One region of the Arthrobacter sp. FX8 genome, then DNA from elsewhere that is predicted to be linked to it. Evidence: riboswitches for the same ligand, from Rfam matches in the RefSeq annotation. Region 1 holds a riboswitch; each other region holds the start of a gene.

Region 1 (9,761 bases):
GTACAGGCCATCCGCCGCGCGTCCAGGCTTGCTGTGACCATGGAAGCCCGCGGTTTCGGCGGCGGCAACCGGACCTGGGCCCGGGAATCCACGTTCAGCGCGCTGGACCTTGGGGTGGTGGCCGGCGGTGTCCTGGTGGCCGGCCTCGCGCTATTTGCTGCCCTGGCCGCCGGGACCTGGAACATGGTGTGGCTGGGCAGTTGATGTTGGCGGTCCGGCCCAGGTGATTCCTATCGCATGCAGTGGGTAGAGGCTTCCCCGATGCCCCGTACCAGTGCCCGATCAGGGCCCGCCTAACTCATTTATGATATATTTGCGGGTATGACGCAGGAGACCGCTGAGCACGTTGCCGCCATGTTGAGGGATGCCCGGAGCGAGAAGGGCTGGACCCAGGGCCAGTTGGCCGCCGAGCTCGGCACCAGCCAGAGCGCCGTTGCCCGGATGGAGCAGGGCAAGCAGAACCTGAGCCTGAAGATGATCCAGAGGCTGGAGAAGATCTTCGACCGCAGCATCGTCAACGTCGGCAAGCCGCAGATGACGCACCTGCGGGTGGAGGGCGGCCGTACCCTCTCCGGTGCCGTGGATGTCAACAGCAGCAAGAACGCCGGCGTCGCCCTGCTGTGCGCCAGCCTGATCAACCGTGGCACCACCGTGCTCCGCCGGCTGGCACGGATCGAGGAAGTCAACCGCATCGTCGAAGTGCTGACCAGCATCGGCGTCGAGTGCACCTGGCTTAACGACACTGACCTGCGTCTTCGCCGCCCCGCCGTCCTGGACCTGGAAGCCATGGACGTTGACGCGGCGCGCAGGACCCGCAGCGTCATCATGCTGCTGGGTCCCCTTCTGGATGAGTCGCGGGAGTACCGGCTGCCCTACGCCGGCGGCTGCGACCTCGGCACCCGCACCGTGGAACCGCACATGCAGGCGTTGCGCCAGTTTGGCCTTGCCGTGGAAGCCACGGCCGGTTTCTACACGGTCCAGGCTCCGCCGGCGGACGCGCAGGACCGCTCCTTCGTCCTCACCGAACGCGGGGACACCGTCACCGAGAACGCCATCATGGCCGCGGCGCACCGGCCGGGAACCACCGTGATCCGCAACGCCAGCCCCAATTACATGGTGCAGGACCTGTGCTTCTACCTGCAGATGCTGGGCGTCACCATCGAGGGCGTGGGCACCACCACCCTGAAGATCACGGGCCGGCCCGACATTGACGCGGAGATCGAGTACTTCCCCTCCGAGGATCCCATCGAGGCGATGAGCCTCATCACGGCCGGCATCGTCACCAATTCCGAGGTCACGGTGCGGCGGGTGCCCATCGAGTTCATGGAAATCGAGTTGGCCACCTTGGGCCAGATGGGGCAGAAGCTGGAAATTTCGGGCGAGTACATGGCCCGCAACGGCCGCACCCGGCTGGTGGACGTGACCACCAAGCCCTCCGAGCTGCATGCCCCGGAGGACAAGATCCATCCGATGCCGTTCCCCGGGCTGAACATCGACAACCTGCCGTTCTTTGCCGTCATTGCCGCGAACGCCGATGGCCAGACCATGATCCACGACTGGGTCTACGAGAACCGCGCCATTTACCTGACAGAGCTGAACAGGCTTGGGGCGCAGGTGCAGCTACTGGATCCGCACCGGATCTACGTCAACGGGCCCACCAAGTGGCGCGCCGCCGAGGTGGGCTGCCCGCCTGCGCTTCGTCCGGCCGCCTGCCTGCTGCTGGCCATGCTCGCCGCCCGGGGCGTGTCCGAACTGCGGAACATCTACGTGATCGAGCGTGGCTACGAGGACCTGGCGGAACGCCTGAACACCATTGGCGCCAAGGTGGAGTACTTCCAGGACTAGCATTCACGGTTCGTCATGAATCGCCGGGGCCCCTCGAATGCCGGACAAGTATCGCAGAATGTTCGTATGCGTACTTTTGGCGTAGAGGAGGAACTCCTGATCGTTGATCCGGAGTCCGGGGAACCCCTTGCCCTGGCCGACGCCCTCCTGGCCGGCCACCGCGTTGCGGCTGACGATCTTCCCGTGGACCCGGAGGTCCACCACTCCGGAAAACAGGCGGATTACGACGACGAGATGGGCTTGAGTGCCGAGCTGAAGCTTGAGCAGATCGAGACCCAGACCCGTCCGTGCCTCGAATACGGGAGCCTGCTCGAACAGATCCGCGCGGGCCGCGCCCTGGCGGACCAAGCCGCCAGGAAGCATGGCGCCAGGGTGGCGGCCCTCGCCACCTCGCCCTTGGCCTCCACCACCCACACGACGCCCGACCCCCGGTACGCCAAAATGCTGGAGCGCTTCGGCCTCACCGCCCAGGAGCAGCTGACCTGCGGCTTCCATGTGCACACGTTCATCGAATCGCCCGAAGAGGGCGTGGCGGTCCTGGACCGGATCCGCGACAAGCTGGCAGTGCTGACGGCCCTGAGCGCCAATTCGCCCTTCTGGAACGGCGTTCCAACCGGGTTTGAAAGCTACCGGACCCAGGCCTGGAACCGGTGGCCCACGGCGGGCCCGGCCGGTATTTACGGGACGTACCCTGCCTACCGGCGCGTGGTGACGCGGCTGCTGGAAAGCGGCGTCATGCTCGATGAGGGCATGCTGTACTTCGACGCCCGGCTGTCCCGCAACCACCCCACCGTCGAGGTTCGCGTGGCGGACGTCTGCCTTCGTGCCGAGGATGCAGCGCTCATTGCCGTGCTGGTCCGGGCGCTGGTGGAATCCGCCAGCAGGGAATGGCAGGCCGACGTGGATCCTGCGCCGGTTCCCACCGTCCTCCTCCGGATGGCCTCGTGGCAGGCCAGCAGCGCCGGGCTAAGCGGTGAACTCCTGGATTTTGGGAATTTCCGGCCCGCACCGGCCGCGGACGTGGTCCGGTCCCTGGTGGATTACCTGGCTCCCGTCCTGTCCGAACAGGGGGAACTGGCACTGGCACGGCAGGGGGTGGAGGACATCATCGCCCGCGGAACGGGAGCCGCCGAACAGCGCCGCGCCCGGGACAAGGCGCTGGCGGGACCGCCCCCGGAGGACATGGGGTTCGGCGCCGTGGTGCGGCAGGCCGTCAACGTGACCATGCGGGATGCCCTGGACCTTGCTGACGTGGAGGGCACGCCCGAACTGCTGCGGGTCCGCCAGAGCTGACCTTCGATGCGCATATCCATTCCCGACGCGCAGATTCCTCTTCGCGGCCCATATTTGGTGCGCGCCAGGGAATCTGCGCATCGAGAGTGAGGAAGCGCGTCGCCCGGACCCAGAGGAGCTAGGGCTTCCCGCGCGGCTAGATCTGCTTGAGTGCCTGTTCCAGGTCGCGGAGGAGGTCCTCCGGGTCCTCGAGCCCCACCGAGAGCCGCACCACGCCGTCACTGAGCCCAATGGCGGCTCGCCCTTCCGGCCCCATGGCGCGGTGCGTGGTGGTGGCGGGGTGCGTGATCAGGGACTTCGAATCACCAAGGTTGTTGGAGATGTCGATGATGCGCAGCCCGTCCAGCAGTGCGAAGGCCGCTTCCTTGCCGGAGCGCCCGCCGGAGGGAGCCAGCTCAAGCGTGAGGACCGTACCGCCGGCGCTCATCTGCCGTGCCGCCAGGTCGTACTGCGGGTGGGACTTGAGCAGCGGGTACTTCACCCAGCTCACGGCGGGCTGTTCTTCCAGCCACTCTGCGAGCCGGAGCGCCGTGGCGGAGGAATGGTTCACGCGCAGGCTCATGGTCTCCAGGCCCTTGGTCAGGACCCAGGCGTTGAACGCCGAGAGTGCGGGCCCGGTGTGGCGCATTAGCTGTTTCACGGGACCGTCGATGAACTCCTTGGTGCCCAGGATGGCGCCGCCCATGACCCTGCCCTGGCCGTCGATGTGCTTGGTGCCGGAGTAGACGATGACGTCGGCGCCCAGGTCACCGCAGCGCTGCAGCAGGGGAGTGGCGAAGACGTTGTCCGCCACCACCTTGGCGCCGGCGGCATGCGCAAGTTCGCTGACCGCGGCGATGTCCACGATCTCCTGCATCGGGTTGGACGGGGATTCGAAGAAGACGGCGGTGGTGGGCTTGGAGAGGGCCTCGCGCCACTGGTCCAGGTCCGGCCCGTCCACGAAGACGGTCTCCACGCCCCACCGGGGAAGGATCTCGTTCAAAATCACGAAGCACGAACCGAACAGCGACCGGGCGGCCACCACCCGGTCGCCGGCAGCCAGCAGGGCACCAAGCGCGGTGAACACCGCGGACATGCCCGACGCCGTCGCGAAGCAGGCTTCGGTGCCTTCCAGCAGCCGGAGCCGCTCCTGGAAGGTGGCCACGGACGGGTTGCCGTAGCGGGAGTAGACAAAGCGTTCGTCCTCGCCGGTGAAGGCGCGTTCAGCTGCTGCCGCGGATTCGTAGACGAAGCCGGAGTTCAGGAAAATGGCCTCGGACGTTTCCTGGAAGTTGGTGCGGTCCAGCCCGCCACGGACAGCCTGGGTGTCGGGGTTCCAGCCGGGGGCGTCTTGGTTGAAGGTCACTTAGTTCTTTCCGAGGTTGGTGGGAAGGCCGCGGTTTTTCCAGCCGTTGACGGTGCGTTCGCCATAGCGGTCCGGCTCGCCTTCAAAGCCCTCCAGCACGTTGTAGGAGGTGAAGCCGGCCCGGGTGGCCGCGATGGCTGCCGCGATGGACCGCTGGCCGGAGCGGCACAGGAACACCAGTTCGGTTGAACGGTCCTCGGGCGCCTGCTGGCTGAGGTCGTTGATGAAGTCGGGGTTGGGGATGCCGCCGGGGAAGGTCCACTGGATGAAGAGGGGGTCGTTGTCCGTGGCCTTGGTGTCCGGAATGCCGATGTGGGCCCATTCGCCCTCGGTGCGGACGTCCACCAGGATGGCGCCCTGTTCCAGCTTCTCCCATGCTTCCTGGGGCGTGAGGTCTCCCGCGTAGCTCATGCGTGGCCCTCGCCGTCGAACTCGCCTTCAAATTCGGCGTCCAGTTCATCCACTGCGGTGGCAACCGCGGCATCGGCCGAGGCGATTGCCGCCGGAAGGACCACTGCCTGCGCCACGATCACGCTGGTGCCATTGAAGGTGGCTGCCGGGCTGCCGTGCAGCACATAGCCGTCGGCCAGGGCCGTGGAGATCCGCTCGCAGAATGAACGGTCATCCGGGCCGGTGATCAGGCGGTAGGACAATTTTTCGTCAGGGGCAGGTGCGTCAGACACGACGGATCTCCTTCTTTCACGCTTGCAGCTCGAATCGGTCGATATGCCGAGTATTCACCTGAGGCACCCCGCCGCGAAAGGGAGGGTTGCCGACCGGCCAGTCAGGGCTTCACACCGGTACTCATTACTCCCCAAAAACGTAACATCTGCCGCGCCAAGCCGCACCGCCGCCGTCGTCATGTTCCGTAATTGAGCAGCGCTGAAGGGAGGCGCGGGGTTGAAGGAAAGCGCGACGGCGGACATCGCCGCAGGTGGGCGGCCCGCCACGTGCCGCCCGGGGCCGCGGGGCCGATAAAGTTCTTACCGGGGCGCCGCCCCGTCGTCACAGCAATGAGCACCGGGGGTCCTGTCAGCATGCGGGCAAACACATCGCGCCACCAGGCCGCCATCCGCGGGACCCGCCGGCCGTCCATCGGGGCGTTCCTGGCCGCGGCCATCGTCAGCCTCCTTGCCCTGCTGGCGGCTGCGCCGGCGCATGCGGCGGACGCTGCGCCGGAGAAGGGAAAGCCCTGGCTGGGCGCGGTGCTCGAGTGGGGCGAGGACACCGCCGCAGGCTTCAGCGGCCGGCTTGGTGCCAGTCCGGCCGTCTTCGGCCACGACATCACCATCCCCTACCGCGATTCGGAACGGAACGACCTTGACGGCTTCCTTCAGCAGGCCGCGTCCCTAGGCGCCCACGCCCTGCTCACGGTGAAGCCGTCAGTGCCCCTGGACCAGCTCGGCACCGCGGAAGCGGAAGCATTCGCAGCGCAGGTGCGCGACCTTACGTCCGGGTTCAAGGGGCAGCTGCTGATCCGGTTCGCCCCGGACATGAATGCAAGCTGGGTGGCCTGGGGCCAGCAGCCCGCCGCGTACCGGCAGGCCTTCAGGGCTGTGGCGGCAGCGTTCAAGAAGTACGACGGCGGCCGGGCCACCTTGGTGTGGGCGCCTTACCTGGGCAAGGACTACCCCTTTGACCGCAACCGGGATGCCCCGCAGCCCGGAACCGAAGGCTTTTCCCTCCTGGACACGAACGGCGACGGGGCCTGGAACTCAAGCGACAGCGCCTACGCCCCTTACTACCCGGGCGACGACGCAGTGGACTGGGCGGGGCTGGCCGCCTATCACGACGACACGGCCGGCGGCCCCGCCGTCAACTCCCAGCCGAGGGCCGGCGAGCTCCAGGACATGCTGACGGCCTCCGGCGGCGAAAACTTCTACGGCACCTATTCCGAGGGGCGCAACAAGCCGTTCCTCCTCCAGACCTCTGCTTTCTACAGCCCCGCGTCCGGCGGCGCGCAGGAGGCGGACATCAAGGCGGGCTGGTGGGACCAGGTGGTGGGAACTGCCACTTCCCCAGCTTTTGCCGGGACGGCCGCCGTTGTCTGGGACGAGCGCACCAGCACCAGGGATACCGGCGTGGCGAGCATCAGCTGGCTGCTCACGGGACAGGCGGGCATCGCCAAAGCGGCCCTGGACAGGCTGAAGGCATCGCCAATGGTCACCGGGCCGGTCACCGAAGTGGCATCCGGGAGCACCTACGTCCGGGCCAACACGCTCTCCGGGGCTGCCGCCTGGACTGTTGCCGCCGCCATGGCCATCCTCCTGGTGGCCCTGTGGCAGATACCCCGCCGGATCAACGCAGCCACGGCCTGGGGCTACCAGGATCCCTCCGCCAGGGACTCGCGCATCGATCTGCTGCGCGGGATGGCCATCGTCTTTGTGGTGGTGAACCACCTGGGCATGGCATCGCTGTTCCAGCTGCTCACCCAGGAGGCCGTGGGCTTCGTGTCGGGTGCGGAACTGTTCGTCCTGTTCTCCGGACTGGTGGTGGGCATGGTGTACGGACCCAAGGCCAGGGAGGACTTCGGGCAGGTGGTCGACCTCACGACCCGCCGCGCCGGCAAGCTCTACCTGACGGCGCTGGCCGTGCTGATCGGCGTCTTCCTTCTGTCCCTGCTCCCGTTCTTCCACACCGAGGCCCTGACCACGTTCGTGGACCAGGGGACCGGTGGCGCCGGGCACAACGGGGCCGGCCGGACCTACGACCTCTATTCGGGCATGTCATCGCTGTTCCAGTTCCCCGTCCCGCCCCAGGTGCTTCCGGCCATCGTGCTGCTGCAGTTCGGTCCCTGGCAGTTCAATGTCATGGGGCTCTATGTGGTGCTGTTGCTGGTCAGCCCGCTGATCCTCGCGGCGCTGAACCGCGGAAAGGCCATCTGGGTCGTGGCGGTGTCGGTTGCCGTGTATGCGGCAGGTGCCATGACCAGGTTCCGGATCCTGCCCTCGCAGTTCGAGGACTCCTTCCCGCTGCTGGTGTGGCAGGTGCTTTTCGTGCTTGGGCTGGTTGCGGGCTACCATCGGCGCAGCATCACAGCGTGGCTGTCGCGCCACACGTGGGTGGTGGTTGCCTGCACCACGGCAGCATTCGCTTTGGCCTTCCTGTCCTGGGGCAACCCCTACCTGGCCAACGCCTATGACGTCCGACTGGCGCTTCTGCCGGATGCGTCCTACCGGGCAATGTATGACGCCTTCTTCGGCCGGACATACCTGGCCCCGGGCCGGCTGCTCAACGTCCTGGTCCTGGTGGTGGCTGCGTACGCATTCCTCGGTGCTTACTGGAAACCGGTGGACCGGGCCCTGGACTGGTTCCTGGTCCCGCTGGGCCGGGCCACGCTGTACGTCTTCATCATGCACGTGGTGCTGATCGCCGTCGTGGCCAACATCCCGGCCCTGCAGCAGCAAAGCATCCTCCTCAACACCGTGGCCTACGCCGTGGTCCTGGGGCTGCTCTGGGTGATGGTCCGCACCAGGTTCCTCTTCCGGATCATCCCTACCTAGCCGGGGGCATGAAAAACGCTGCGGCACGGGCGTGCCACAGCATTTGATCATGTACCACCCGGCTGCCCGGTGGCCTCTTACGAATCCGGGGGTCTCAGACGAGGCCCGGGTAGCTGGTCATGATGTAGTCCGCAGCGGCAGGACCCTTCATGCGCAGCCCGTTGCGGCGCGGCGGGATCCGGTGCTTCATGGCTGCCCAGAAGGTGGACTCGGTGCCGGCCGGCTGCTGGTTGAGGAAGCACCAGCTGGTGTACAGGCCGTAGAGGCGGTCGCGGTCCATGCTGGAACCAGCGGCGTGGTCGGGGTAGGTGGCTTCGTGGAGAAAAGTATCGAACTGCGAATGTGCCATGATGGCTTCCCTTCGCTAAGTGCTCGGCGCCGCCGTTCGGCTACAGCAGCAAGATTTGATGCCCTGCACATGGCCATCGAATCTATAGGTTGGGTCCCGTGAAAAGCATCCGGGGCCTCAGCGTCGTCAGCGCCTGTCTACGATGTAGACTTTACTCGTAGACTACAAGTAAGGCAACCGTCTCGATTAATCCGGGCCGCCACTTCCACCGCTAGGACAACACCATGAATCCCCCGCACGCTTCCGGCCGCACCCCCGCCAAGGCCAGGCTGAGCAGGGAGGTCGTGCTGGCCAAGGCCCTGGAACTGGTTGATGCCGAAGGACTGGATGCACTGACCATGCGCCGCCTGGGGCAGGAGCTTGGCCGGGACCCGATGAGCCTGTACCGCTACGCCGAGAACCGCGCCGCGCTGCTGGACGGGGTTTCTGAGCTGGTGCTCAACCAGCTTCCGATTCATCCGGAGGACCCGGATTGGAAAGCGCAGCTGCGGAGCATCGCCCACAACCTGCGGATGCTGGCGCTCAAGCATCCCAACGTTGTCCCCCTGCTGGTGACCCGGCCCCTCTCCACGCCGCTGGGCATGCGTCCGCTGGGCACGTTGCGGCCACTGGAGCAGATCCTGACCCTGCTGGTGGCGGCAGGATTCGAGCCGGCGGATGCGCTGCACGTCTACCGCGCCTACTACGGCTTCCTCTACGGGCACCTCCTGAACGAACTGCAGGAGTACGTGGTGGACCCGGAAGAGAACGAGGTGCTGCTGCGGCTGGGGCTCCACCGGCTGCCCGCGAAGGAATTCCCCCGGCTGCGTGCGCTGGCGCCGGCGTTGGCTGACTACGACGGCGCCAAGGAGCTTGACCAAGGGCTCACCATCCTGCTGTCCGGGCTGGAAGCCCAGCTTTCACGGCAGGCGGCAGGCTCCAGCGCCTGACGGAGCGGCCGTGTAAAGGCGTGGTCGTTGAGCGGCCGCTATTCGAATGACGCCCGGCGCCGGTCCTGGAGGCGGGTGTTCCAGACGTCCGGCCGGTTCACCTGGAACCTGCGTCCGGTCAGCGCCTTGGCGTTCAGCCTGACGTAGTTTGCCTTTTCGCCGGGCTGCCACGGCTCCAGGCCAAGGCTGTCCACCGCATCTTTGACGGCCTGGTCTTCGATGATCCCGGTATTGCCCCGCGCCACCACGCTCCAGGCCAGTTCGGTGGTGGGGTCGTAGCCGTCGATCTCCAGTGCGGCAGGGCGTTCCATTTTCGCGTCCCACAGTTTTGAGCCGGGTGCCGTGCGGAAGACGATGCTGCGCAGGTGGACAACGTAGTTCACGGGGAAGATTTCCGGATGTCCGTCCACCACGATGGCCAGCCTGCCCACCGTGTCGGTGTCAAGGAGTTCCCAGCAGTCGTCAAAGGACAGTTTTTCGATCGGCAGCTTGTGCGA
Region 2 (9,761 bases), 1.3 Mb from region 1:
CAAGTCATGGACTGATGTCCCCGACCCCCGGATCCAGCAACCCGGCGACGTCATCGTCAAGGTCGATACCACCACGATCTGCGGCACCGACCTGCATATCCTTAAAGGTGACGTACCCGCCGTCGAAAAGGGCCGGATCCTGGGACATGAGGCGGTGGGAACCATCGTGGAAACCGGGCCTTCCGTGACCGGCCTGAAGGTGAATGACCGTGTCATCATCTCGTGCATCAAATCCTGCGGCCACTGTGCCAACTGCAAGACCGGACTCTATTCGCACTGCCTGGGAGGCGAAGGCCAGGAAGGCACCGGGTGGATCTTCGGACACCTGATCGACGGGACCCAGGCGGAGTATGTCCGCGTGCCGTACGCCGAAAACTCGCTGCACCTGCTGCCCTCGGGCGTCAGCGACGAACAGGCCGTCATGCTCTCCGATATCCTCCCCACCGGATTCGAAATAGGTGTCCAGTACGGCCGGGTGAAGCCCGGCGACACCGTGGCCGTTGTTGGTGCCGGGCCGGTGGGCCTGGCGGCGATCACCACGGCAGGACTGTACGGCGCAGCGACTGTGGTGGCCATCGACCTGGACGCCAACCGCCTGGCGAAGGCAAGGAGTTCGGCGCCACGGACACTGTCCTTTCCGGCAGCAGTGACTGGAAGGAACAGGTCCTGGCCCTGACCGGCGGACAGGGCGTCGATGTGGCCATCGAAGCTGTTGGCGTGCCGGCAACATTTGGCATGTGCACCGACATAGTGCGGCCGGGTGGATCGGTGGCGAACGTTGGGGTGCACGGAAAACCGGTGGAGCTGCACCTGGAAAACCTGTGGATCCAAAACATCAACATCAGCATGGGGCTGGTGAATACCAACACGACGCCCATGCTGCTCAAGCTTGTGGCCCAGGGAAAGATCAGGGCGGAGAAGTTCGCCACGCACCATTTCAGTTTCGACCAGTTCCTTGACGCCTACGACACGTTTTCCCGGGCAGCCGAAACCAAGGCCCTCAAAGTGATCATCACGGCGTGAGACCGCAGGCCGCTACAGCCAGTCGGCGGAAAAATCGACCGGCGGCCACCAGCGGGTCCGCGGCGTGACAGCGAAACGGCGGCCGGTGATATCGGTGGGGGTAATGGCCACCAGGTGGTCCTTGATCCCCGGTTCCCAAGGTTCCCTGTCGGCGTCTTCCTCCGGAAGCTTCATGCTGGCTTCATCGAATGGCTGCGGCCTGCCCTTGGCGACAACGCTCCAGACCTGAGTGGCGTATGGGTTGAGGCCGTCCACCTCCAAGGCGGCAACCGAGCCGCTGAGCAGGGCACGGAGCTTGGTCCCCGGCGCCGTGCGGAACAGCAGGGTGTCACCGGCGACCGAAAAATTCACGGGAAAAATCTCGGGAACGTCACCGTTGATGACCGCCAGCCGCCCGATATAGGAGGACCGAAGGTACCGCCAGCACTCCTCAGCGTTCAGTATTTCCGTTTGAGACCCTGCAGGGGAGTCAGTCATGCTCCGATCCTAAAGCCTTGACAGCCGCACCGCACCGCAATGCCCGCGTTCACCCACGGCGTAGTTCCACCGGGAGTGGACCGTGCCCGGCCATTGTTGTCTCCCGTAAGGACCCGTAAAGGGCATGGATTGCCGGAAGCGGCACCAGACCGGAGGTGCGTCATGGAACAGGCGCGGGAACCCATATCCACCGGAGACGAGGACGTCCTGGACTCGTACTCGCAAACGGTCATGCGTGTCGCGGCAGCGGTTACGCCCCACGTGGCAGCCATCGAGATGACCGCGAATAGGGGCAACGGCAGGGTGAGGGTGGGCGCCGGCTCGGCCGTTCTCTTCACGGAGGACGGATACCTGCTCACCAACTCACACGTCGTGGCAGGCACCCGGCACGGTTTTGCGGTGTTTGGAGACGGGAGCCGGATGGAACTGGAACTGGTGGGAGCCGACCCCTTGTCCGATCTAGCAGTCGTCCACGGTTCGCGGCCCAAGGTGCCACCTGCTCAGTTCGGCGCGGCCGAGACCCTGCGCGTGGGCCAGCTTGTGATTGCCGTCGGAAACCCACTGGGCCTGGCGGGGTCAGTCACCGCGGGCGTGGTCAGCGGTTTGGGCCGGGCCATTCCAGTCTGGGCGGGCGGCAACAGGAGGGTGATCGAGGACGTTATCCAGACGGACGCAGCGCTGAACCCAGGCAACTCCGGTGGAGCGCTGGCGGACACGCACTCCAGGATCGTCGGCATCAACACCGCAGTGGCGGGCGCCGGGCTGGGGCTCGCCATACCAATCAATGCCACCACCCGCAGGATCATCTCCGCGCTCCTGTCAGACGGGAGGGTACGCCGTGCCTACCTGGGCCTTGTCAGCACGCCCATCCAGCTCAACCCCAGCGCTGTGATCCGCAGCGGGCTGCGCGAAGGGCTCCGCGTCGTGGAGGTCCTGCCCGGCTCGCCGGCGGACAAAGCAGGCCTTGCCGCGGGTGACATTATCGTCACCGCCGGAGGCCGTCCCGTCAGCAACGCCGAAAGCCTGCAGCGGCTCCTGTTTTCCGATGCCATCGGCGAGCCGCTGGACGTGAAGGTACTCCGCGACGGCACCGAGCTGCACCTCACCGCCGTCCCGGAAGAAATGACAGGCAACGGCGCAGGATAATGCCCGACGCCGGACCGAAGGTCCCCGGGGCACGTCACCTGGGCGGGCCTAAGGACGGAGCGGAGGCGCTTCCACGTCCGCGATGCCCACGAAACGGGTCCCCACGCCGTCGTACTCGCTGCGGACGCACCCGGGGCGGACGGCGGGAACATCGGAAGGCGCATGATGGCTGCATACCACGTAGGTGAAGTCCGGCCACCACTTCTTGGGCCGGGCCGCCTCCTCATAGCCACAGACGGCGCATTCCAGGTGCACCCACACCGGCCGCTTGCCCGTCCGGTTGGCGCGCGACTGCACCAGCCATGGCGGAGGATTGTCGAGGATGGCGCGGAGTTCGGCCTCCGTCATCCACTTCGGCAGGCCGTGGCGCTGCGCCATCTCAAGGGGAACATCAAGGGTTATTGCGGCGTCGCGTCTGCTGATCATCACCTTCCACCATACGGGAGGCCGCCAAATCGCCGGCCGGGCCCCCAACGGGAACAGCGTCGCTAGGAAGCCAGTGCACTGCCAGCGGCCGCGGCAGCAAAGCCAAGGCCCAGGTTAACCGCCACGTTCAGGGCCGCGGCGCCGAACCGTGCTTCGCTGAGCAGGCGGATGGTGGCGGTGGTCCACGAACTGAAGGTGGTAAGTCCGCCGGCCAGTCCGGTGGCCAAACCCACCTGCCATTCCGCGCCCAGTCCCAGCCCGGCGGTCAGGCCGTGTGCCAGACCGATGATGAAGCAGCCGACGACGTTGACCAGCAGGGTGGCCCAGGGCCAGTGCAACGCCGCACGGCCATCGGTGCGGACGCTGCGGATGCTGCTGTGGTGTGCGAACCAGCTGTCGATCCCGAACCGCAGCAGCGCCCCGGCCACGCCAAACACTCCCACCAGGGCTGCCGTGATCATGCCGGGCCCCGGTTCCGGGCGATGAGCCTTCCGGTGCGCCAGCCCAGGCCTGCCGCCGAAAGGCCGAGCAACAGCGACAAGCCCAGGTAAAGGAGCCATACGGGGTGCTCACCCGCGCGTGCCAACTGGCCGGAGGCGAAAATGACCGCGGAAAAGGTGGTGAAGGAACCCAGCAGGCCCGGCCCGATGCCGGCGCGCAGCCAGAAGGCCGTGTGCGGGCGTGCCATCCAGACGGTGGTCAAAGCCGCGAGGACGAAACTGCCGCTGATGTTGATGCCCAGCGTGGCCCACGGGACCGAACCGGGCGCGTCCGGAAACGCCAGGCCCAGCCCGTAGCGCAGCTCACTGCCGATCAGTCCGCCGGCGGCGACAGCCAGCCAGGCACGGGCGGTGGGCAACGCCACGTCAGAGCCCGTCCAGGGCGCAGCCGGCATGCGGCGCGTCGCTGGAGACCCAGAGCGCCGAGGCGATTTCCTCAGCGAAATCGTACTCACGGGCGCCGCCGGGACCACCGATCCGCACCACCAGGGCTCCGCCGAAAGGCCGCCGTCCCACCACCTCGACGTCCGCATCAAGGTCGATGGCCTGGGCGGCCAGGTAGCGCAGCAGTTCCGGGTTGTCGTCGCTGATCCGGGTGATCCTGCCGGTATGTCCCTGGTCCAGCTCGGCGAGGAGGTGCGCGCGCGGCATCAGCACCTGCCCGTCCGCCGTGGGGATTGGATCGCCGTGCGGGTCACGCTTCGGGTCCCCGAGCTTGGCGGCGACCCGTTCGATGAACGTGTCCGATACGGCGTGTTCGAGTTGTTCAGCCTCATCGTGGACTTCGTCCCAGCTGTATCCGAGCCGCTGGACAAGGTATGTCTCGATCAGCCGGTGGCGCCGGACCATGGACAGCGCCAGCCGCAGGCCGGCCTCGGTCAGCGTGACGGCGCTGTAGGGCTTGTGGTCCACCAGGCCCTGGTCCTTGAGTTTGCGGACCATTTCCGAAACCGAGGAATTTGCCACCCCCAGCCGCTGTGCGAGCTGGGAGGACGTGATGGGCTTGTCCTGCCATTCGGTAAAGGAATAAATGACCTTGACGTAATCCTCGATCGAGGAGGAGGGCGCGCTGGTCTTCACGAATCCAAGCCTACCGGCTCTGCAGGCGCCATACGGGATGCGCCGTCATGCCTTGACGGCCCGCCAAGCCAGGGTGAGGTAGGGAAGGTCGATTTCCTGGTCAGGGGTGTAGGCAAGGTGTTCGTGCAGGTACCAGTCCAGGTTGGCCAGGACCTTGGCCCGCGTTGACTCGCCGGCCCGGAGGTAGTAGCTGCGGGATTTAGTGAGTTCCATCAGGTCCGTGGTGTCCACTGTGTCCTGCCAGTGGGTGACATGCCCTTCGAGCCCCTGGAACTCCGGGCCGATGACGGGCTTGTGCCCCGGCCGGTAGACGTCGCCTGCGTGCATGATCCGGGAGAGCCGGTGCACCCAGGGCACTGAGGTGTCCAGCTGGTTCCACACCAGGCCGAGGGTTCCGTGCGGGCGCAGCACGCGGGCCAGTTCGGTGCTTGCCGCCAGGGCGTCGCACCAGTGCCACGCCTGGGCTACGGTGACGACGTCGAAGCTGGCGTCGGGCAGGCCTGTCGCCTCGGCAGTCCCCGGCATCGCCGTGGCAGCCGGGTAGTGTTCCGTGAGCTGGGCGAGCATGTCCGCCGAGGGGTCCACGGCCGTGACGTCCAGCCCCATGTCCAGCAGCAGCGCGGTGAACTTTCCGGTACCGGCACCAACGTCGAGGGCTTCATGGGCGTCGGCGGGCACCAGCCACCGGGCTGACTCCTCAGGGTAGCCGGGCCGGACGCGCTGGTAGTGCCTGCCGCCGTCCTGGAAGCTCTGGCCCAGTTCCCTGCGCCGCCCGTGATCAAGCTTGGGGCCACCCCGAACCACGCGTGGCCTCCTTCAGCTGACGTCCTGCGGTACCTTTCGAATTTACCGCATTCCCCTGACGCGCGGTCAGCCGGCTGAAACAGGAGTGGCGGTTTCCGGCGTCAGTCGTCGATGCAGGGCGCTGCGCCGGCTGTTCCAGGGGTGTTGGGCGCCCAGTGCGGGTAGGTGCGGGTGTCGTTGGCAGGGACCCAGCGGCCTGCGTCCACCACGTAGTCCCAGCCCAGCCCGTTGCTCCGGAGCGCCTGGATGCCGGCCAGCAGGCGCTCGGCATCTTCCAGGCGCGAACCGACGCCGAAGCTGGCGCGGAGGGAACCGGACGGCAGGCCCAGGCGCTTCAGCAGGGGATGGGCGCAGAAGCGCCCGTCACGCAGGCCCACGCCATGCTCTGCCGAAAGGTACGCCGCCACCAGTCCTGCGTCGTAACCCTCGACGGAGAAGTTGACCACCCCGATGGTGTCCGTTTCGGGGTTGGTGTCCTTGAAGATCTGGTGAACCGTGACGCCGTCGATCCGCTGGAGTCCCTCCACCAAAAAGGAGCGGATGGCGGACTCGTGGGCGTGCCAGCGTGCCTGGTCCAGGCCTGCAATGACCTGGGTGGCGCGGGCCAGCGTGGCGGCCCCCAGGACGTTCGGCGAGCCCCCTCATGGCGGGCCGGGCCGGTGGCCCAGCTGACGCCGTCGAGCCTGGCTTCCTTGACGGCGCCGCCGCCGGCGAGGTGCGGGACGCCGGCGTCCAGCCAGTCCGGGCGCCCCACCAGGACGCCGGCGCCGAAGGGCGCGTACAGCTTGTGGCCTGAGAAGGCGAGGTAGTCGACGTCATCCGCGCTGATGTCTATGCGGCGGTGCGGCGCGAGCTGGGCCGCATCCACCACGATCCGTGCGCCATGTTCGTGGGCCAGCGCGGCCAGCGCCCGGATGGGGAGGATTTCGCCGGTCACGTTGGAGGCCCCGGTGACCGCGACCAAGCTGACACCGCCCTGTCCAAGCTCGGCACGTACGGCCTCAAGGGTGCCGGTGATGGTGTCGGCGGCGACGATGCTGCGGTGCGGGACGCCCTGCCACGGCAGGAGATTGGCGTGGTGTTCGATGTCCAGGTACAGCACTTCGCCGTCGTGGCGGCCATCGGTCACGGGAAGGCAGCCGGCCAGCAGGTTCAGCGAATCCGTCGTGTTGCGGGTGAAGATGACCGAATCATCCGGGCGGCCGCCCACGAAATCCCTGACGATGCTGCGCGCGTTCTCGTACACGGAGGTGCTGATCTGGGATGCGTATCCTGCCCCGCGGTGGACGCTGGCGTAGTAGGGGAGGATCTCATTCAGGTAAGCGGACACTACGGACAGTGCCGGGGCGGAGGCGCCGTAATCGAGGTTGGCGTACCGCACGTGGCCGCCCGAAATCAGGGGCGCCTGGATTTCGGCGCCGGTGACGGCAGCGAGCGGCCGGCCGGCTGCGGCGTGGCGTGCATGGGGGACGGCAGCTTCGGCAATGACGGGCTGGGGGAGACGGTGGCAGTTGTCACAGAGACCTCACTTGGTACAGGACTCCGGCATAGTGGAATCCGCGCTTGCCGCATCCGCTCCGGACCGGCCTGGTCGTCACCCGGGGCACCCCACCGCGAATGGAGGGTTGCCGGCCAGCAAACCGGGGTTTTGCGCTGGCACTCGTGACCTGCATAAAAGCGTAGGACATGGGGCGGCCAGGACTGAAGCCGCGGCAATTGTTAAGGGCTTTGTTACGCGCCCCCGAATAAACGACGCCGGGCACCTGCCTTGGGAGGTGTCCGGCGTCGCATTATTCGTTCAAACGTGGAAAGCGCGTGAGTTACAGCAGATCGTCCAGGTACGGGTTCAATCGGTGCAGGACCTCCGAGTGCAGGATTGAGTTCGTGGCCAGGGCGTTCCCGCCGAACGGGCCGTCCTCGCCTTCCAGGGATGTGAACCGGCCGCCGGCCTCCACCACGATCGGCACCAGGGCAGCCATGTCATAGAGGTTCAGCTCGGGTTCGCAGGCGATGTCCACGGAGCCCTCGGCCACCATGCAATACGACCAGAAATCCCCGTAGGCCCGGGTCCGCCAAACGTCCTCGGTAAGGCCGAGGAACTCGTCAAGGTTTCCGCGTTCCTTCCACCCGCCCAGGCTGGAGTAGGAGAGGGAGGCGTCGGAAAGCTTCGACACGTTGGACACGCGGAGGCGGGTGGCGGCGGCAAGGGACCTGCCCATGTACGCGCCCATGCCTTTCGCCGCCCACCAGCGCTTGCCCAGGGCCGGGGCGCTGACGACGCCCACCACCGGTTCGCCCTCATCCACGAGGGCGATCAGCGTGGCCCATACGGGAACGCCGCGGACAAAGTTCTTGGTTCCGTCAATGGGGTCGATGATCCAGCGCCGGGAACCGTGGCCGGTGCTGCCGAATTCCTCGCCCAGGACGGCGTCGCGGGGGCGTGAACGGGAGAGCTGGCCCCGGATGGCTTCCTCGGCGGCCTTGTCCGCGTCGGTGACCGGCGTCAGGTCCGGCTTGGTCTCAACGTGGAGGTCCAGGGCCTTGAAGCGGCTCATGGTCTGGTCATCCACGGAGTCGGCCAGGACATGGGCCAGGCGCAGGTCATCGTTGTAGCTCGAAGCGGGTTGGATCATGGTTCCAAACTACCGTCTGTGGACGGTTCTGCCGGGAGAACGCGTCAGTTGACGCTGCCGAGCTCCTTGGTTTCCTGTGCTTCCATCCTCGGGTCCGTACCAAGCAGGCGCCGCAGCGAGGCCAGCCGGGCCGCGCCGGTGGGACCTGCGTGTCCGCCTGCCACCCAGTCGTCGAGGCCGCAGTTCACTGCGGTTGCGGTGTGCTTGCAGCCCCGTTCGCAGTTCTCGATGCCGGGGAGAGGTCCGGGAAGGAGCGCAGGATGCGGTCAGGGTCCACGTGCGCCAGGCCAAAGGAACGGATGCCGGGGGTATCGATGATCCAGCTGCCGGGAGGCGCGTCCGCCAACCGCAAGGCAAGGGCCGACGACGACGTGTGGCGGCCGCGCCCGGTCACGGCATTCACGCCGCCGGTGGCCCGCTCGGCGCCGGTCAGGGCGTTCACCATGGTGGACTTGCCGACGCCGGAGTGCCCCAGCATAACGGTGACCTTGCCATCGAGATGGTCCCGCAGCGCCGCCACTGCGGCGCTGTCCAGCCGCGCCGAGAGCCCGTCATCGGACCGGGCATCGATTCCCGACGCCTGCGCATCCGCCGTCTTGCTGATGATCACCGGGAAGTCCAGGTGCGTGTAGTTGGAAAGCAGTTCCGCGGGGTCTTTGACGTCGGCCTTGGTGACCAGCAGGATGGGTTCGATTCCGGCGTCGTATGCGGCCACGAGCGCGCGGTCGATGAACCCCGTGCGGGGTTCCGGGTTGGCGGCAGCCACCACGATCACCAGTTGGTCGGCGTTGGCCACCACCGCGCGCTCCACGGGGTCGGTGTCGTCGGCGCTGCGGCGCAGGAGGGTGTGGCGGTCCTGGATCTTCACCAGCCGGGCCAGCGTGTCCGGCGCGCCGGACACGTCCCCCACGAGCGAGACGAAGTCGCCTGCCACAACGGGCGAGCGCCGAAGTTCCCGGGCGCGCGCGGCAATGACAACGCGCTCATTCTCCGAGTCCTCGTCCACTACCGCGGTGTACCGCCCGCGGTCCACCGTGATGATCCGTCCGGTCACGGCGTCGTCGTGGCTGGGGCGGTCTTTGGTGCGCGGCCGGGAGCCCTTCTTGCTGGGACGGATCCGAACGTCCGATTCGTCCCAGGAATCAGTGCTCCGCGCCACTGCCGCGCCCTTCCGGTCCGGCGGCGGACCCTTCTCCCTGGGCCAGCATGCCGGCCCACAGCTGCGGGAAATCCGGCATGGTCTTGGCCGTGGTGCCGATGTCCTCCACCTGGACGCCTTCGACGGCGAGTCCCAGGATTGCGCCGGCCGTGGCCATGCGGTGGTCGGCGTAGCTGTGGACGACGCCGGCGTGCAGCCGGGCGGGCCGGATCACCAGGCCGTCGCTGGTTTCCTCGGCGTCGCCGCCCAGCCGGTTGATCTCCGATACCAGGGCCGCGAGCCTGTCCGTCTCGTGTCCCCTCAGGTGGGCGATGCCGCTGAGGCGGGAAGGCCCCGTGGCAAGGGCACACAGGGCCGCGACCGTGGGAGCCAGTTCACTGGTGTCCGCGAAGTTGCCGCCCTTGATCTCCGGGCCGCCGGTGACGGTCAGGACACCGTCAGCCAGGGTGACCGAGGCGCCCATGCTGGCCAGGATTCCGCGCCACAGGTCTCCCACCTGCTGCGTTTCATCAG
Region 3 (9,761 bases), 2.0 Mb from region 1:
AGTCCTTGCCGGCGTCACCGGCGTCAATAAGCCGCTGGAACAGCTGCTGGACGTGCCTGCCGATCTCCAGGGGCGTGCCGGTATCCTCGGCTGCGCTGATGGCCAGCCCAATGTCCTTGTTCGCCAGCTCTGTGGTGAAGGTGGGCGCGAAGCCGTTGTTCGAGGCTGCGGTAGGAACCACGCCGGGCACCGGGTACCAGGTCCGCAGTGCCCACGAGTCGCCCGAGGAGACAGAGGCAATGTTCCAGAAGACCTGCTTGTCCAGGCCCAGCCGGTCGGCGAGCACAGCGCCCTCCGCGGTGGAGGCCAGGTTGATGAAAAGCATCAGGTTGTTGCAGATCTTGGCCGCCTGCCCCGTGGTGGGGCCGCCCGTGGGGATGATGTTGGCGGCCATGGGGCCGATGTAGCCCGTGGCGTCCGCCACGGCCCCCTCTTCGCCGCCAACCATGAAAGTAAGCGTTCCCGCTTCCGCCCCGCTCATTCCACCCGACACTGGCGCGTCCACGAAGCGGAAGCCAGCGGCAGCAGCGGCGTCGTGCAGTTCCTGGGCGGAGGCGACGTCGATAGTCGAGGAGTCAATCAGCAGCGTCCGGGTGTCCGCGTGCGCCAGCACGCCGTCCCCGCCGAGATACACCGCACGGGCATGTTCGCCCTTGGGCAGCATGGTGAACACGGCGTCCGCACCATCCACCGCTTCGGCGATGCTGGCGGTCCGCTTGACGCCGCCTGCTTCAGCGGCTGCCAGGGCTGCCGGGTTGAGGTCGAAACCGCGCACATCATGCCCGGCTTTCGCCAGGTTTACGGACATGTGGCCGCCCATGTTGCCCAGGCCAATCCAACCGATAACTGCCACGAGTAAGCTCCTTTGCTTCCATTCCAGCCGTACTGCCGGCATGTCTGTGTCAACGATCACACCCTGCTAGAGTGCAATCAAGGGGAAAAATCACAGAGGCCATGTGCATTGCTGCACATCGAAGGAAGGACCGGAGTGGACCTGAGACGGTTGCCAAGCCCCGACGACCTGCTCATCCTGCTCACCGTTGCCCGCCTGGGCCGGTTCAACGCGGTAGCCGAGACGCTGGGAACAACCCACACCACCATCTCCCGCCGCATCCTCGCCCTGGACAGGCAACTGGGCGGCCGGACTTTGGAACGCAGCCCGCAGGGTTGGGAGCTGACGCAGCTCGGTGCCGCGGCCGTGGAAGCGGCAGAGGCGATCGAAGGTACCCTTGGCTCGCTGTCCGGCCTGATCAGCCAGGACCAAAGCACCCTCGCCGGCCTGGTCCGCGTCGCCACGACGGACGGCGTGGGGGCAGTGTTCGTCACCCCGTCGCTGGTGCGGCTCCAGCAGCAAAACCCGCAGCTGAACATCGAAATGCTCAGCGCCACCCGGAAAGTCAGCCAGAACCGGTCGGGCGTGGACCTGGAGATCGTGGTGGGCCGGGCGGACGTCACCACCGCGCAGACAATCTTCCTGAGCAACTACTACCTGCGCCTCTACGCAAGCTCAGCGTATGCCGCCCGGCATGGCCTGCCGGAAACGCTCGACGACGTGGGGCAGCACGGGTTTGTGTCCTACGTCGAGTCCGCACTCCAGGTGGCGGAGCTGGGGCCGCGCTGGTCCTCGCAGCTTCCGCTGCCCAGGACGAGCTTCCAGGCCACCAGCGTGTTCGCCCAGGTGGAGGCGGTACGGCAGGGTGCAGGCATTGGGCTGCTGCCCAACTTCATGGTGGCGGGCTGCGGGGACTTCGTGCCCGTCCTGGCGGCCGACTTTGAGCGCCAGCTCCCCATCTGGGCCGTTGCCCGCCCGGAGTCGCTCCGGTCCGCACCGGTCCAGGCAGTGATTGCGGCACTCAAGGCGGAAATGAAGGAGCGCTCCGGGGTGCTGGCGGGGTAAGCGCTGTTCTTGCGGACCCAGGCCCCCGCACAAGTCAGGCCTGGAACAGCCGCCTTACCACCTGCCCGGATGCCAGCGCATCCAGGCCCTCATTGATCTCGCTGAGCGGCCGGGTGTCAGTATGCAGCAGCTCAACCGGCAGCCTGCCTTCGCGCCAGAACGCCAGGTACTGCGGAATGTCGCGCGCCGGCACGGCATCCCCCATGTAGGAGCCCAGCAGCCGTTTTCCCGCCCCGGCAAACTGCAGGGCCGGCACCGTCAACTGGGCGGACGGATGGGGCAGGCCCACCGACACCACGGCGCCTCCCCGCGTCACCTGCTCCAGGCAGGAGGCGATAACGCCTGCTGATCCCACTGCTTCAATGGCAACGTCCACACCGTCCCCGGACGCTTCCGCGATCAGCCGTGCCGCGTCCTCCGGCGTTCCCACCGATGTGGCGCCGGCGTCGCGGGCCAGCTGGTGCTTGCCTTGGTTTGGATCGATGGCAATGACGTCGGCGGCTCCAGCGAGGCGCGCTGCCATGACGGCTGACAGGCCCACGGCTCCGAGGCCGAACACCGCTACGGACTGCCCCGGACTGACAGCCGCGGTATTCAACACTGCACCCATTCCGGTGAGCACGGCGCAACCAAACATCGCGGCAACCGTGTCCGGGACGTCGTCGTCGATCACCACCACCGATTCCCTTGCCACCACTGCGTAATCGGCGAAGGCCGAGACGCCAAGGTGGTGGTTGATCCGTTCCCCTGCCGGAGTCCGCAGCAGTGCCGGCCCGCGCAGCAGGTCGCCGGAGCCATTGACCTCTGCTGCACGGTGGCAGAGGGCCGGCCGGCCGGCCAGGCACGCACGGCACCCGCCACAGCTCGGCACGAAGACCAGCACCACATGGTCGCCGACGGACACGTCGGACACGCCGGCCCCCACGGACACCACCCGACCCACCGCCTCGTGGCCCAAGGCCATGGGCAGCGGCCGGACGCGGGAACCGTCCACCACCGAGAGGTCCGAGTGGCAGAGGCTGGAGTACGTGATGGCAACACCAAGCTCACCGGCGCGGGGCTCCGGCTGCGCCAGTTCCTGCACCAGCAGCGGAGCGGCCTCGGAGTAGGTCTGCTTCCCGTTGCCGGCCCCCGTGGTGGGGGCGGCGGGAACGGTGGAGTACAGGACGGCGGCTTTCACGGATCCTGCTACTTCTTGCGGGCGGCAAGGAGGTCGGCGGTGCCCTGGGCGTCGGCGGCGTCCACGTCGTGCAGCGAGATGCCGCGGGTTTCCTTCAGGAAGTAGACCGCGACGGCGGTAATGGCGCAGGCGATCAGCAGGTAGACCGCCACGGGGACGGAGGACTTGTAGGCGCCCAGGAGCGAGGCGGCGATGATCGGGGCCAGGGATCCTGCAACGATCGACGTCACCTGGTAGCCCAGGGAAACCCCGGAGTAGCGCATCCGGGTGGGGAACATTTCCGCCATGATGGCAGGCTGCCCGGCGTACATGAAGGCGTGGAACACCAGGCCGATCATGATGGCCGCCAGGATGATGGCATCGTTCTTGGTGTCCATCATGGGGAAGGCGAAGAAGCCCCAGGTGGCCCCCATGATGGCGCCGGCCATGTAGACGGGCCTGCGGCCAAACCGGTCCGACAGCTTGCCGACCATGGGCACGACGGCGAAGTGCAGGGCGTGGGCAAGGAGCAGCAGGAGGAGGATGCGGGTGGTGTCGGCCTGGACCACGGTTTTCAGGTAGGTGATGGAGAACGTGACCACGAGGTAGTACAGGATGTTTTCCGCCAGGCGCAGGCCCATGGCGGTGAAGACGCCGCGGGGGTAGCGCCGGAATACCTCAGCGACGCCGTAGCCCTTGTGGCCGGCTTCGACCTCTTTGCGGGCTTCGAGGAAGATCGGTGCGTCATTGACCTTGGTGCGGATGTAGTAACCGATCAGGACGATCACCGCGGACAGCCAGAACGCTACGCGCCAGCCCCACCCCAGGAAGGCGTCCTGGGTCAACGTGGAGGACAGGGTGAACAAGACGGCGGTGGCAAGCAGGTTTCCCAGCGGCACTGCCGACTGTGGCCAGCTGGCCCAGAAACCGCGGGATTTGCTGGGGCTGTGTTCGGCCACGAGGAGGACGGCGCCGCCCCACTCGCCGCCAACGGCAAAGCCCTGGGCGAACCGGAGGACCACCAGCAGTGCGGGAGCCCAGTAGCCGATCTGCTGGAACGTGGGCAGGCAGCCCATGAGGAAGGTGGAGACGCCTACCAGGATGATGCTCAGCTGCAGCAGCTTCTTGCGTCCGAACTTGTCGCCGAAGTGGCCAAAGACGATGCCGCCGATGGGGCGCGCCACGAAACCGACGGCATAAGTGAGGAAGGCGGCGATGATGCCATCCAGTTCTGTGCCGGCGTTGGGGAAGAAGGCCTTTCCGAACACCAGGGTGGCAGCCGAGGCGTAGAGGAAGAACTCGTACCACTCAACAACGGTTCCGGCCATGGAGGCCGTAACCACTTTCTTAAGGCCTGAAGCCTTGACGTCGGTTTCCTCTGTGCGCCTTGCGGCGGAGCTTTCCGTACTCATGCGAACTCCTTCGGCGTCGTCGTCGACACCACGGGGACCAATCAATGGCGGCCGGGTGTGATGCACACCACGAACGCACCGGATTCGATTGAGTATGGTCTGCCTGCGGTGCAACCTCAACGCCGATTAGTGCAGAAGGCATCTGCAGGAATGCACATGCGGGGCGCTAGGCCAGGAAGCTGCTCCGGAGCTGGCTGCCCAGCTGCCCGATCTCTGTCAGGAACCCGTCGTGCCCGATCGGCGCCTGGATGACGTGCACGTCCACGTCCCCCGGCAGGGCCTGGGCCAGCTCACGGGACTGCGACGGGAAATACAGCCGGTCCGAATCCACGGCGGCCACGAAGAACCTGGCGGTGGACCTGGCCAGGGTTTCGGCCAGGGTTCCGCGGCCCCGGCAGATGTCATGGCTCATCAGCGCCTCGGTGAGGGCGATATAGCTGTTGGCGTCGAAGCGCTTCACGAGCTTGCTGCCCTGGTGGTCCAGGTAGCTTTCCACCTGGTAGCGGCCGCGGGCGGCCAGAGCCTCACCCTTCAGGGGCGACTCCGGCGCCTGGGGTTCCCGGCCGAAGCGGCCTTCCAGTTCAGCCGCGGACCGGTAGGTGATGTGGGCAATGCGCCGGGCAAGTGCCAGCCCGGCTTCCGGGCAGGGGCCGCCATAGTAGTCGCCGCCGTTGAAATGTGGGTCCTGCCGGATGGCCAGGGTCTGGGCCTGCGCGAAGGCGATCTGTTCCGCCGTGCTCGCGGCACCCACGGAGATGACGGCGCAGCGCTGCACCCTCTCCGGGTAGGTCACTGCCCATTCAAGGGCGCGGGCGCCGCCCATGGATCCGCCCAGGACAGCGAACCAGCTGCTGATGCCCAGCTGGTCAGCCAGCCGGGCCTCTGCCACCGTGCTGTCCCGCAGGGTGACCAGGGGGAAGCGGGAGCCCCAGGGGGCTCCGTCCGGGGCGGCCGAGGACGGGCCCGTGGACCCGTAGCAGCCGCCCACGATGTTGACGGACACCACGAAGAACTTGTCCGTGTCCACGGGAGCGCCGGGACCGGCCAATTGTTCCCACCAGCCTTCTTCGTCCGTGTCACCGCGGGTCACGTGGGTGCTGCCGGTCAGGGCGTGCTCGATCAGGATGGCGTTGCTGGCGTCGGCGTTGAGCGTGCCCCAGGTTTCGTAGGCCAGCGTGACGTCCGGGAGGTATCCCCCGGCTTCAAGTTCCAGCCCTCCGATGGAGGCGTAGCGGACAATTCCGTGTTCGGGGATGGTGGTTCGGGCGACGGTAACCGTCATGGCAAGACCTCTTCTACGCGCTTGCCTGCCGTCGTCTGACCGGCAGGCCAGGTCCTCACCCGGGGCACCCCACCGCGGATGGAGGGTTGCCGGCCAGCAAGCCGGGGCTGTCACTGGCACTCATGACCTGGTTCGAGTGTACGAAACACCCCCGCTCCAGGCCAAGAGTGTGACTGGTTGTGACTTCCCCGCTTGCCGGCCCTCCCGGCGTCAGCCCTGGCGCGCTTTTAGCTCTGGGCGCCTTTGGCAGCGCGGAAACCCGCTTCCAGGTCGGCCAGGATGTCATCGATGTGCTCCAGGCCAACAGAGAGCCGGACCAGTCCCGGATTCACCCCGGCCACCGCTTGCTGCTCCGGCGAGAGCTGGCTGTGGGTGGTCGACGCCGGGTGGATGACCAGGGAGCGGACGTCGCCGATGTTGGCCACGTGGGAGTGCAGCTCCAGGGCGTCGACGAAGCGCTTGCCCGCCTCCGCTCCGCCGGCAAGGTTGAAGGCCACGACGGCGCCCGTTCCCTTGGGCCCGTACTTGCGGCCACGCTCGTACCAGGGGCTGGAGGGCAACCCGGCGTAGGCGACGGATTCGACGTCGTCCCGTCCTTCCAGCCAGCGCGCCACTTCCGTGGCGTTGGCAACGTGGCGTTCCACCCGCAGGCTCAGCGTCTCCAGGCCCTGGGAGATCAGGAAGGCGTTGAAGGGGAAACCGCCGAGCCAAGGTCGCGCAGCAGCTGGACGCGGGCCTTGAGGATGTAGGAGAGGTTGGCACCCAGCGCACCGTCGGCGCCTAGGTCGCGGGCGTAGACCAGGCCGTTGTAGGTGGGGTCCGGGGTGTTGAAGCCGGGGAACCGTTCAGGGTCCTTGCCGAAGTCGAATTTGCCGGAGTCCACGATCACGCCGGCAATTGCGGAGCCGTGGCCGCCCAGGTATTTGGTGGCGGAGTGGATCACGATGTCCGCACCCCACTCCAGTGGGCGGATCAGGTAGGGCGTGGACAGGGTGTTGTCCACGATCAGTGGCACGCCTGCCTGGTGGGCCACCTCGGAGATGCCTTCGATGTCCAGGACGTCCTGGCGGGGATTGGACACCACTTCACCGAAAAAGAGCTTGGTGTTCGGCTGGACGGCGTCGCGCCACTGGTCCAGGTTGTCGGGATCCTGGACGAAGGTGACCGAGATGCCGAACTTCTTCAGGGTGTGGGCGAACAGGTTGTACGTTCCGCCATAAAGGCTGGGGCTCGCCACAATATGGTCCCCCGCCTCCGCAATGTTCAGCACCGCGAACGTCTCGGCGGCCTGGCCCGAGCTCAGCAGCAAAGCGGCCAGGCCTCCCTCAAGGCTGGCGATCCGCTGTTCGACGGCATCCTGGGTGGGGTTGCCGATCCGGGTGTAGATGGGCGCAAGTTCGGCGAGGGCAAAGCGGTTGGCTGCGCTTTCGGCGCTGGGGAACACGAAGGACGTGGTCTGGTAAATGGGGAGCGCGCGGGCTCCGGTGGCACTGTCGGGCTCCTGGCCTGCATGGATCTGGCGGGTTTCGAAAGACCATCCGTTGGACATCTCAGTCTCCTATGACATGGGCCCGGAATGCGTGGGGCAGTACGGGCCGCGCTTGCTTCCGGCTCTTGCCGGACAGCCAGGTCCTCACCCGGGGCACCCCACCGCGGGTGGAGGGTTGCCGGCCAGCGAGCCGGGGCTTGGCGCTGGCGCTCATGACCTGCGCCCAGTCTAGGAACGGGGTAGTCGCCGTGGACAGCATTGTGACGAACAAGGTCGCCCTGCATGGCTTTCGAGCCGCCACAGGTGGGCCGCCCCGCACCCGGCCGGGGACGCCGCCGTCGTCCTTCTTGCCCATGTTCCCGGCCCTTTTCCCGGCCGCCTTTCCAGTAAGGGTACCCTTAGCTGAGAGCCGGATCACAAAGTGCCAAGATGTTGCCATGCGCATGGATCACGTCTCTTACGCCTGTGAACAAGATGGCCTCGCGGCCACTACCGAACGTATTTCATCTGCCCTCGGCGTTGAGGCAGTGAAGGGCGGGGTGCACCCCCGGTTCGGAACCCGGAATATGATCATCCCGCTCGCCGGGCACAAGTACCTGGAAGTCGTAGAGGTCCTGGACCACCCGGCTTCGGACAAGGCACCGTTCGGACAGGCAGTGCGTGCCCGTTCCGCGGCCGGTGGTGGCTGGATGGGCTGGTGCGTCGAAGTGGACGACCTCGCCCCGTTCGAGGCACGCCTTGGCCGCGCCGCGGTGAACGGCAACCGCAAGTTCCCGGACGGCCGGGAGCTGGTCTGGAAACAGATTGGCATCCTTGGCCTTATCGCCGATCCCCAGGTGCCGTACATGCTCAAGTGGGAAGGCGACCCGGCACTGCACCCGTCCAACGCCTACCCCAGCAATCTTAAGATGAGCTGCCTGACCATCGCCGGCTCCGCGTCCCGCGTGACCGAGTGGCTGGGTGAACCGGTGGAGAAGCCGCTTGAGGACGTTGCGGTGGAGTGGGTCGCCCCGCACGGAACTCCGGGCATCCTGTCGGTCACGTTTGAAACCGCCAACGGAGCCGTCACCATCTGACGCTCCACCCCAGCCTCCCGGAATGTCCGGGAGGGGGTTCGCCGGGCCAGTACCCGGATCAGCTTCGGCCGCCATCAGGTGGTGACAACGGCGTCACTACCCGATGGCGGCCGAATTCATTTAAGTGGCTGCTTCCTACATCGCTGCGATCCAGGTCTGAATGTCGGTGCCTCGCTGGATGATGTGGGTATGGGAATCGGCACGGATGTTGGGGTGGTTTTGGAGGGTGTTTCTGTCTCTGTTGCTGCCCTCGATGCGCTGGACCGTGAGGATCATATCCTTGCCGCCGGGACCGGTGTTGGCGCTGACGTGGATGTGCTGCAGCGGCGCTATGAGCTCCGGCTGGAACGGCTGGAGGCAGTCTCCCGGGTCGAGGCTCAGCTCGCGGCGGTGAAGGCCCGTGACGCGGCAGAAGCGGTCGAAATCCAGCAGGCACTGCTTGCCCCCGACGCCCCGGTGAATGAGCGCATGTTTTCGGAGATGTCCGCGGTGGAGGAGATCGCCGGAGTCCTTAGCATCAGTTCCGCGGCCGCGGGTGCTTTGGTGGAACAATCCCGCCGGGTGGGTTCCCTGCCGCCGCTCCTGGGCGCCCTGTCAGCCGGTGACCTGTCGTGGCAGCATGCCAGGATCGTCGCCGATGAAACCGAGGGGCTCACCCCCGACGGGGCTGCTGCCTTGGTGGCGCACTTCTTCGACCCCGACGCCCCCAACCCCGCCCGCGGCGCCGCGCCCGGCGAACTCGTCCCCGCCCGGTTCCGCGCCAAGGTCCGCGCCTGGCGGGAACGCCACCACCCCGAAACCCTCGCCAAACGCCACGCCAAAGGCGTCGCGGACCGGCGGATGGAATACACCCCGGACCGCGACGGCATGGCCTGGCTCTCGCTCTACCTCCCCGGTGACACCGCCTGCGCCATCTGGAACCGCACCACCGCCACCGCCCGCGGACTCCAGGGCCCTGACGAGCCCCGCACCCTCACCCAACTCCGCCCCGACATCGCAGCATCATTCCTCCTCGGCGCAGGAACCCCTGCGGGCGAGGCTGCCGGGAGTAGTGCGGATGTTGGACGAGCTCCCACTCCGCGGGCCGATGTCCTGGTCACCGTGCCGGTCTTCGCGCTGCTCGGGCTGACCGATGAGCCGGCGGTGCTGGACGGCCTGGGCCCGATCCCGGCGTCGATGGCACGGAGGCTTGTCGCGGACGGGGCGGAGTCGTTCTACCGGGTCCTGGTCGACCCCCGCGACGGGGCACCACTGGAGATCGGACGCACCCGCTACCGGCTCCCCGAAACCATCAAACAATGGATCCGCATGCGGGACCGGAAATGCACCTTCCCCGGCTGCAGCAACCACACCCCCGACAACCACACCGACCACCTCACCGCCTGGGAACACGGCGGCAGAACAGACATCCGGAACCTGGCCCAGCTTTGCCCCAAACATCACCGT

The links. Region 1 has a riboswitch for S-adenosylmethionine ahead of OUO20_RS15735 (DUF1737 domain-containing protein). Riboswitches for the same ligand answer to the same signal wherever they lie in the genome.
Region 2: it holds a riboswitch for S-adenosylmethionine, as region 1 does, so the genes downstream of both, OUO20_RS09545 (aminotransferase class V-fold PLP-dependent enzyme) here and OUO20_RS15735 (DUF1737 domain-containing protein) in region 1, are expected to answer to the same signal.
Region 3: it holds a riboswitch for S-adenosylmethionine, as region 1 does, so the genes downstream of both, metX (homoserine O-acetyltransferase MetX) here and OUO20_RS15735 (DUF1737 domain-containing protein) in region 1, are expected to answer to the same signal.

Annotation. Positions count from the first base shown of each region.
Region 1 is NZ_CP113505.1:3,357,157-3,366,917, reverse strand. It holds partial or broken gene OUO20_RS15760 (energy-coupling factor transporter transmembrane component T family protein) at 1-204, shown strand, start outside; gene OUO20_RS15755 (UDP-N-acetylglucosamine 1-carboxyvinyltransferase) at 322-1,845, shown strand; gene OUO20_RS15750 (glutamate--cysteine ligase 2) at 1,912-3,138, shown strand; gene OUO20_RS15745 (O-succinylhomoserine sulfhydrylase) at 3,275-4,483, opposite strand; gene OUO20_RS15740 (rhodanese-like domain-containing protein) at 4,484-4,894, opposite strand; gene OUO20_RS15735 (DUF1737 domain-containing protein) at 4,891-5,166, opposite strand; SAM riboswitch class IV at 5,180-5,295, opposite strand; gene opgC (OpgC domain-containing protein) at 5,521-7,986, shown strand; gene OUO20_RS15725 (hypothetical protein) at 8,081-8,335, opposite strand; gene OUO20_RS15720 (TetR/AcrR family transcriptional regulator C-terminal domain-containing protein) at 8,560-9,264, shown strand; gene OUO20_RS15715 (pyridoxamine 5'-phosphate oxidase family protein) at 9,303-9,761, opposite strand, start outside.
Region 2 is NZ_CP113505.1:2,081,986-2,091,746, reverse strand. It holds partial or broken gene OUO20_RS09585 (zinc-dependent alcohol dehydrogenase family protein) at 1-1,023, shown strand, start outside; gene OUO20_RS09580 (pyridoxamine 5'-phosphate oxidase family protein) at 1,036-1,500, opposite strand; gene OUO20_RS09575 (S1C family serine protease) at 1,663-2,646, shown strand; gene OUO20_RS09570 (hypothetical protein) at 2,695-3,072, opposite strand; gene OUO20_RS09565 (fluoride efflux transporter FluC) at 3,135-3,533, opposite strand; gene OUO20_RS09560 (fluoride efflux transporter FluC) at 3,530-3,967, opposite strand; gene OUO20_RS09555 (metal-dependent transcriptional regulator) at 3,939-4,652, opposite strand; gene OUO20_RS09550 (class I SAM-dependent methyltransferase) at 4,698-5,456, opposite strand; partial or broken gene OUO20_RS09545 (aminotransferase class V-fold PLP-dependent enzyme) at 5,558-6,974, opposite strand; SAM riboswitch class IV at 7,011-7,124, opposite strand; gene hisN (histidinol-phosphatase) at 7,277-8,089, opposite strand; partial or broken gene rsgA (ribosome small subunit-dependent GTPase A) at 8,134-9,248, opposite strand; partial or broken gene aroA (3-phosphoshikimate 1-carboxyvinyltransferase) at 9,232-9,761, opposite strand, start outside.
Region 3 is NZ_CP113505.1:770,273-780,033, reverse strand. It holds gene mmsB (3-hydroxyisobutyrate dehydrogenase) at 1-853, opposite strand, end outside; gene OUO20_RS03500 (LysR family transcriptional regulator) at 995-1,897, shown strand; gene OUO20_RS03495 (zinc-binding dehydrogenase) at 1,932-3,077, opposite strand; gene OUO20_RS03490 (MFS transporter) at 3,086-4,468, opposite strand; gene metX (homoserine O-acetyltransferase MetX) at 4,635-5,750, opposite strand; SAM riboswitch class IV at 5,763-5,878, opposite strand; partial or broken gene OUO20_RS03480 (bifunctional o-acetylhomoserine/o-acetylserine sulfhydrylase) at 5,978-7,299, opposite strand; SAM riboswitch class IV at 7,343-7,457, opposite strand; gene OUO20_RS03475 (VOC family protein) at 7,677-8,315, shown strand; gene OUO20_RS03470 (HNH endonuclease signature motif containing protein) at 8,505-9,761, shown strand, end outside.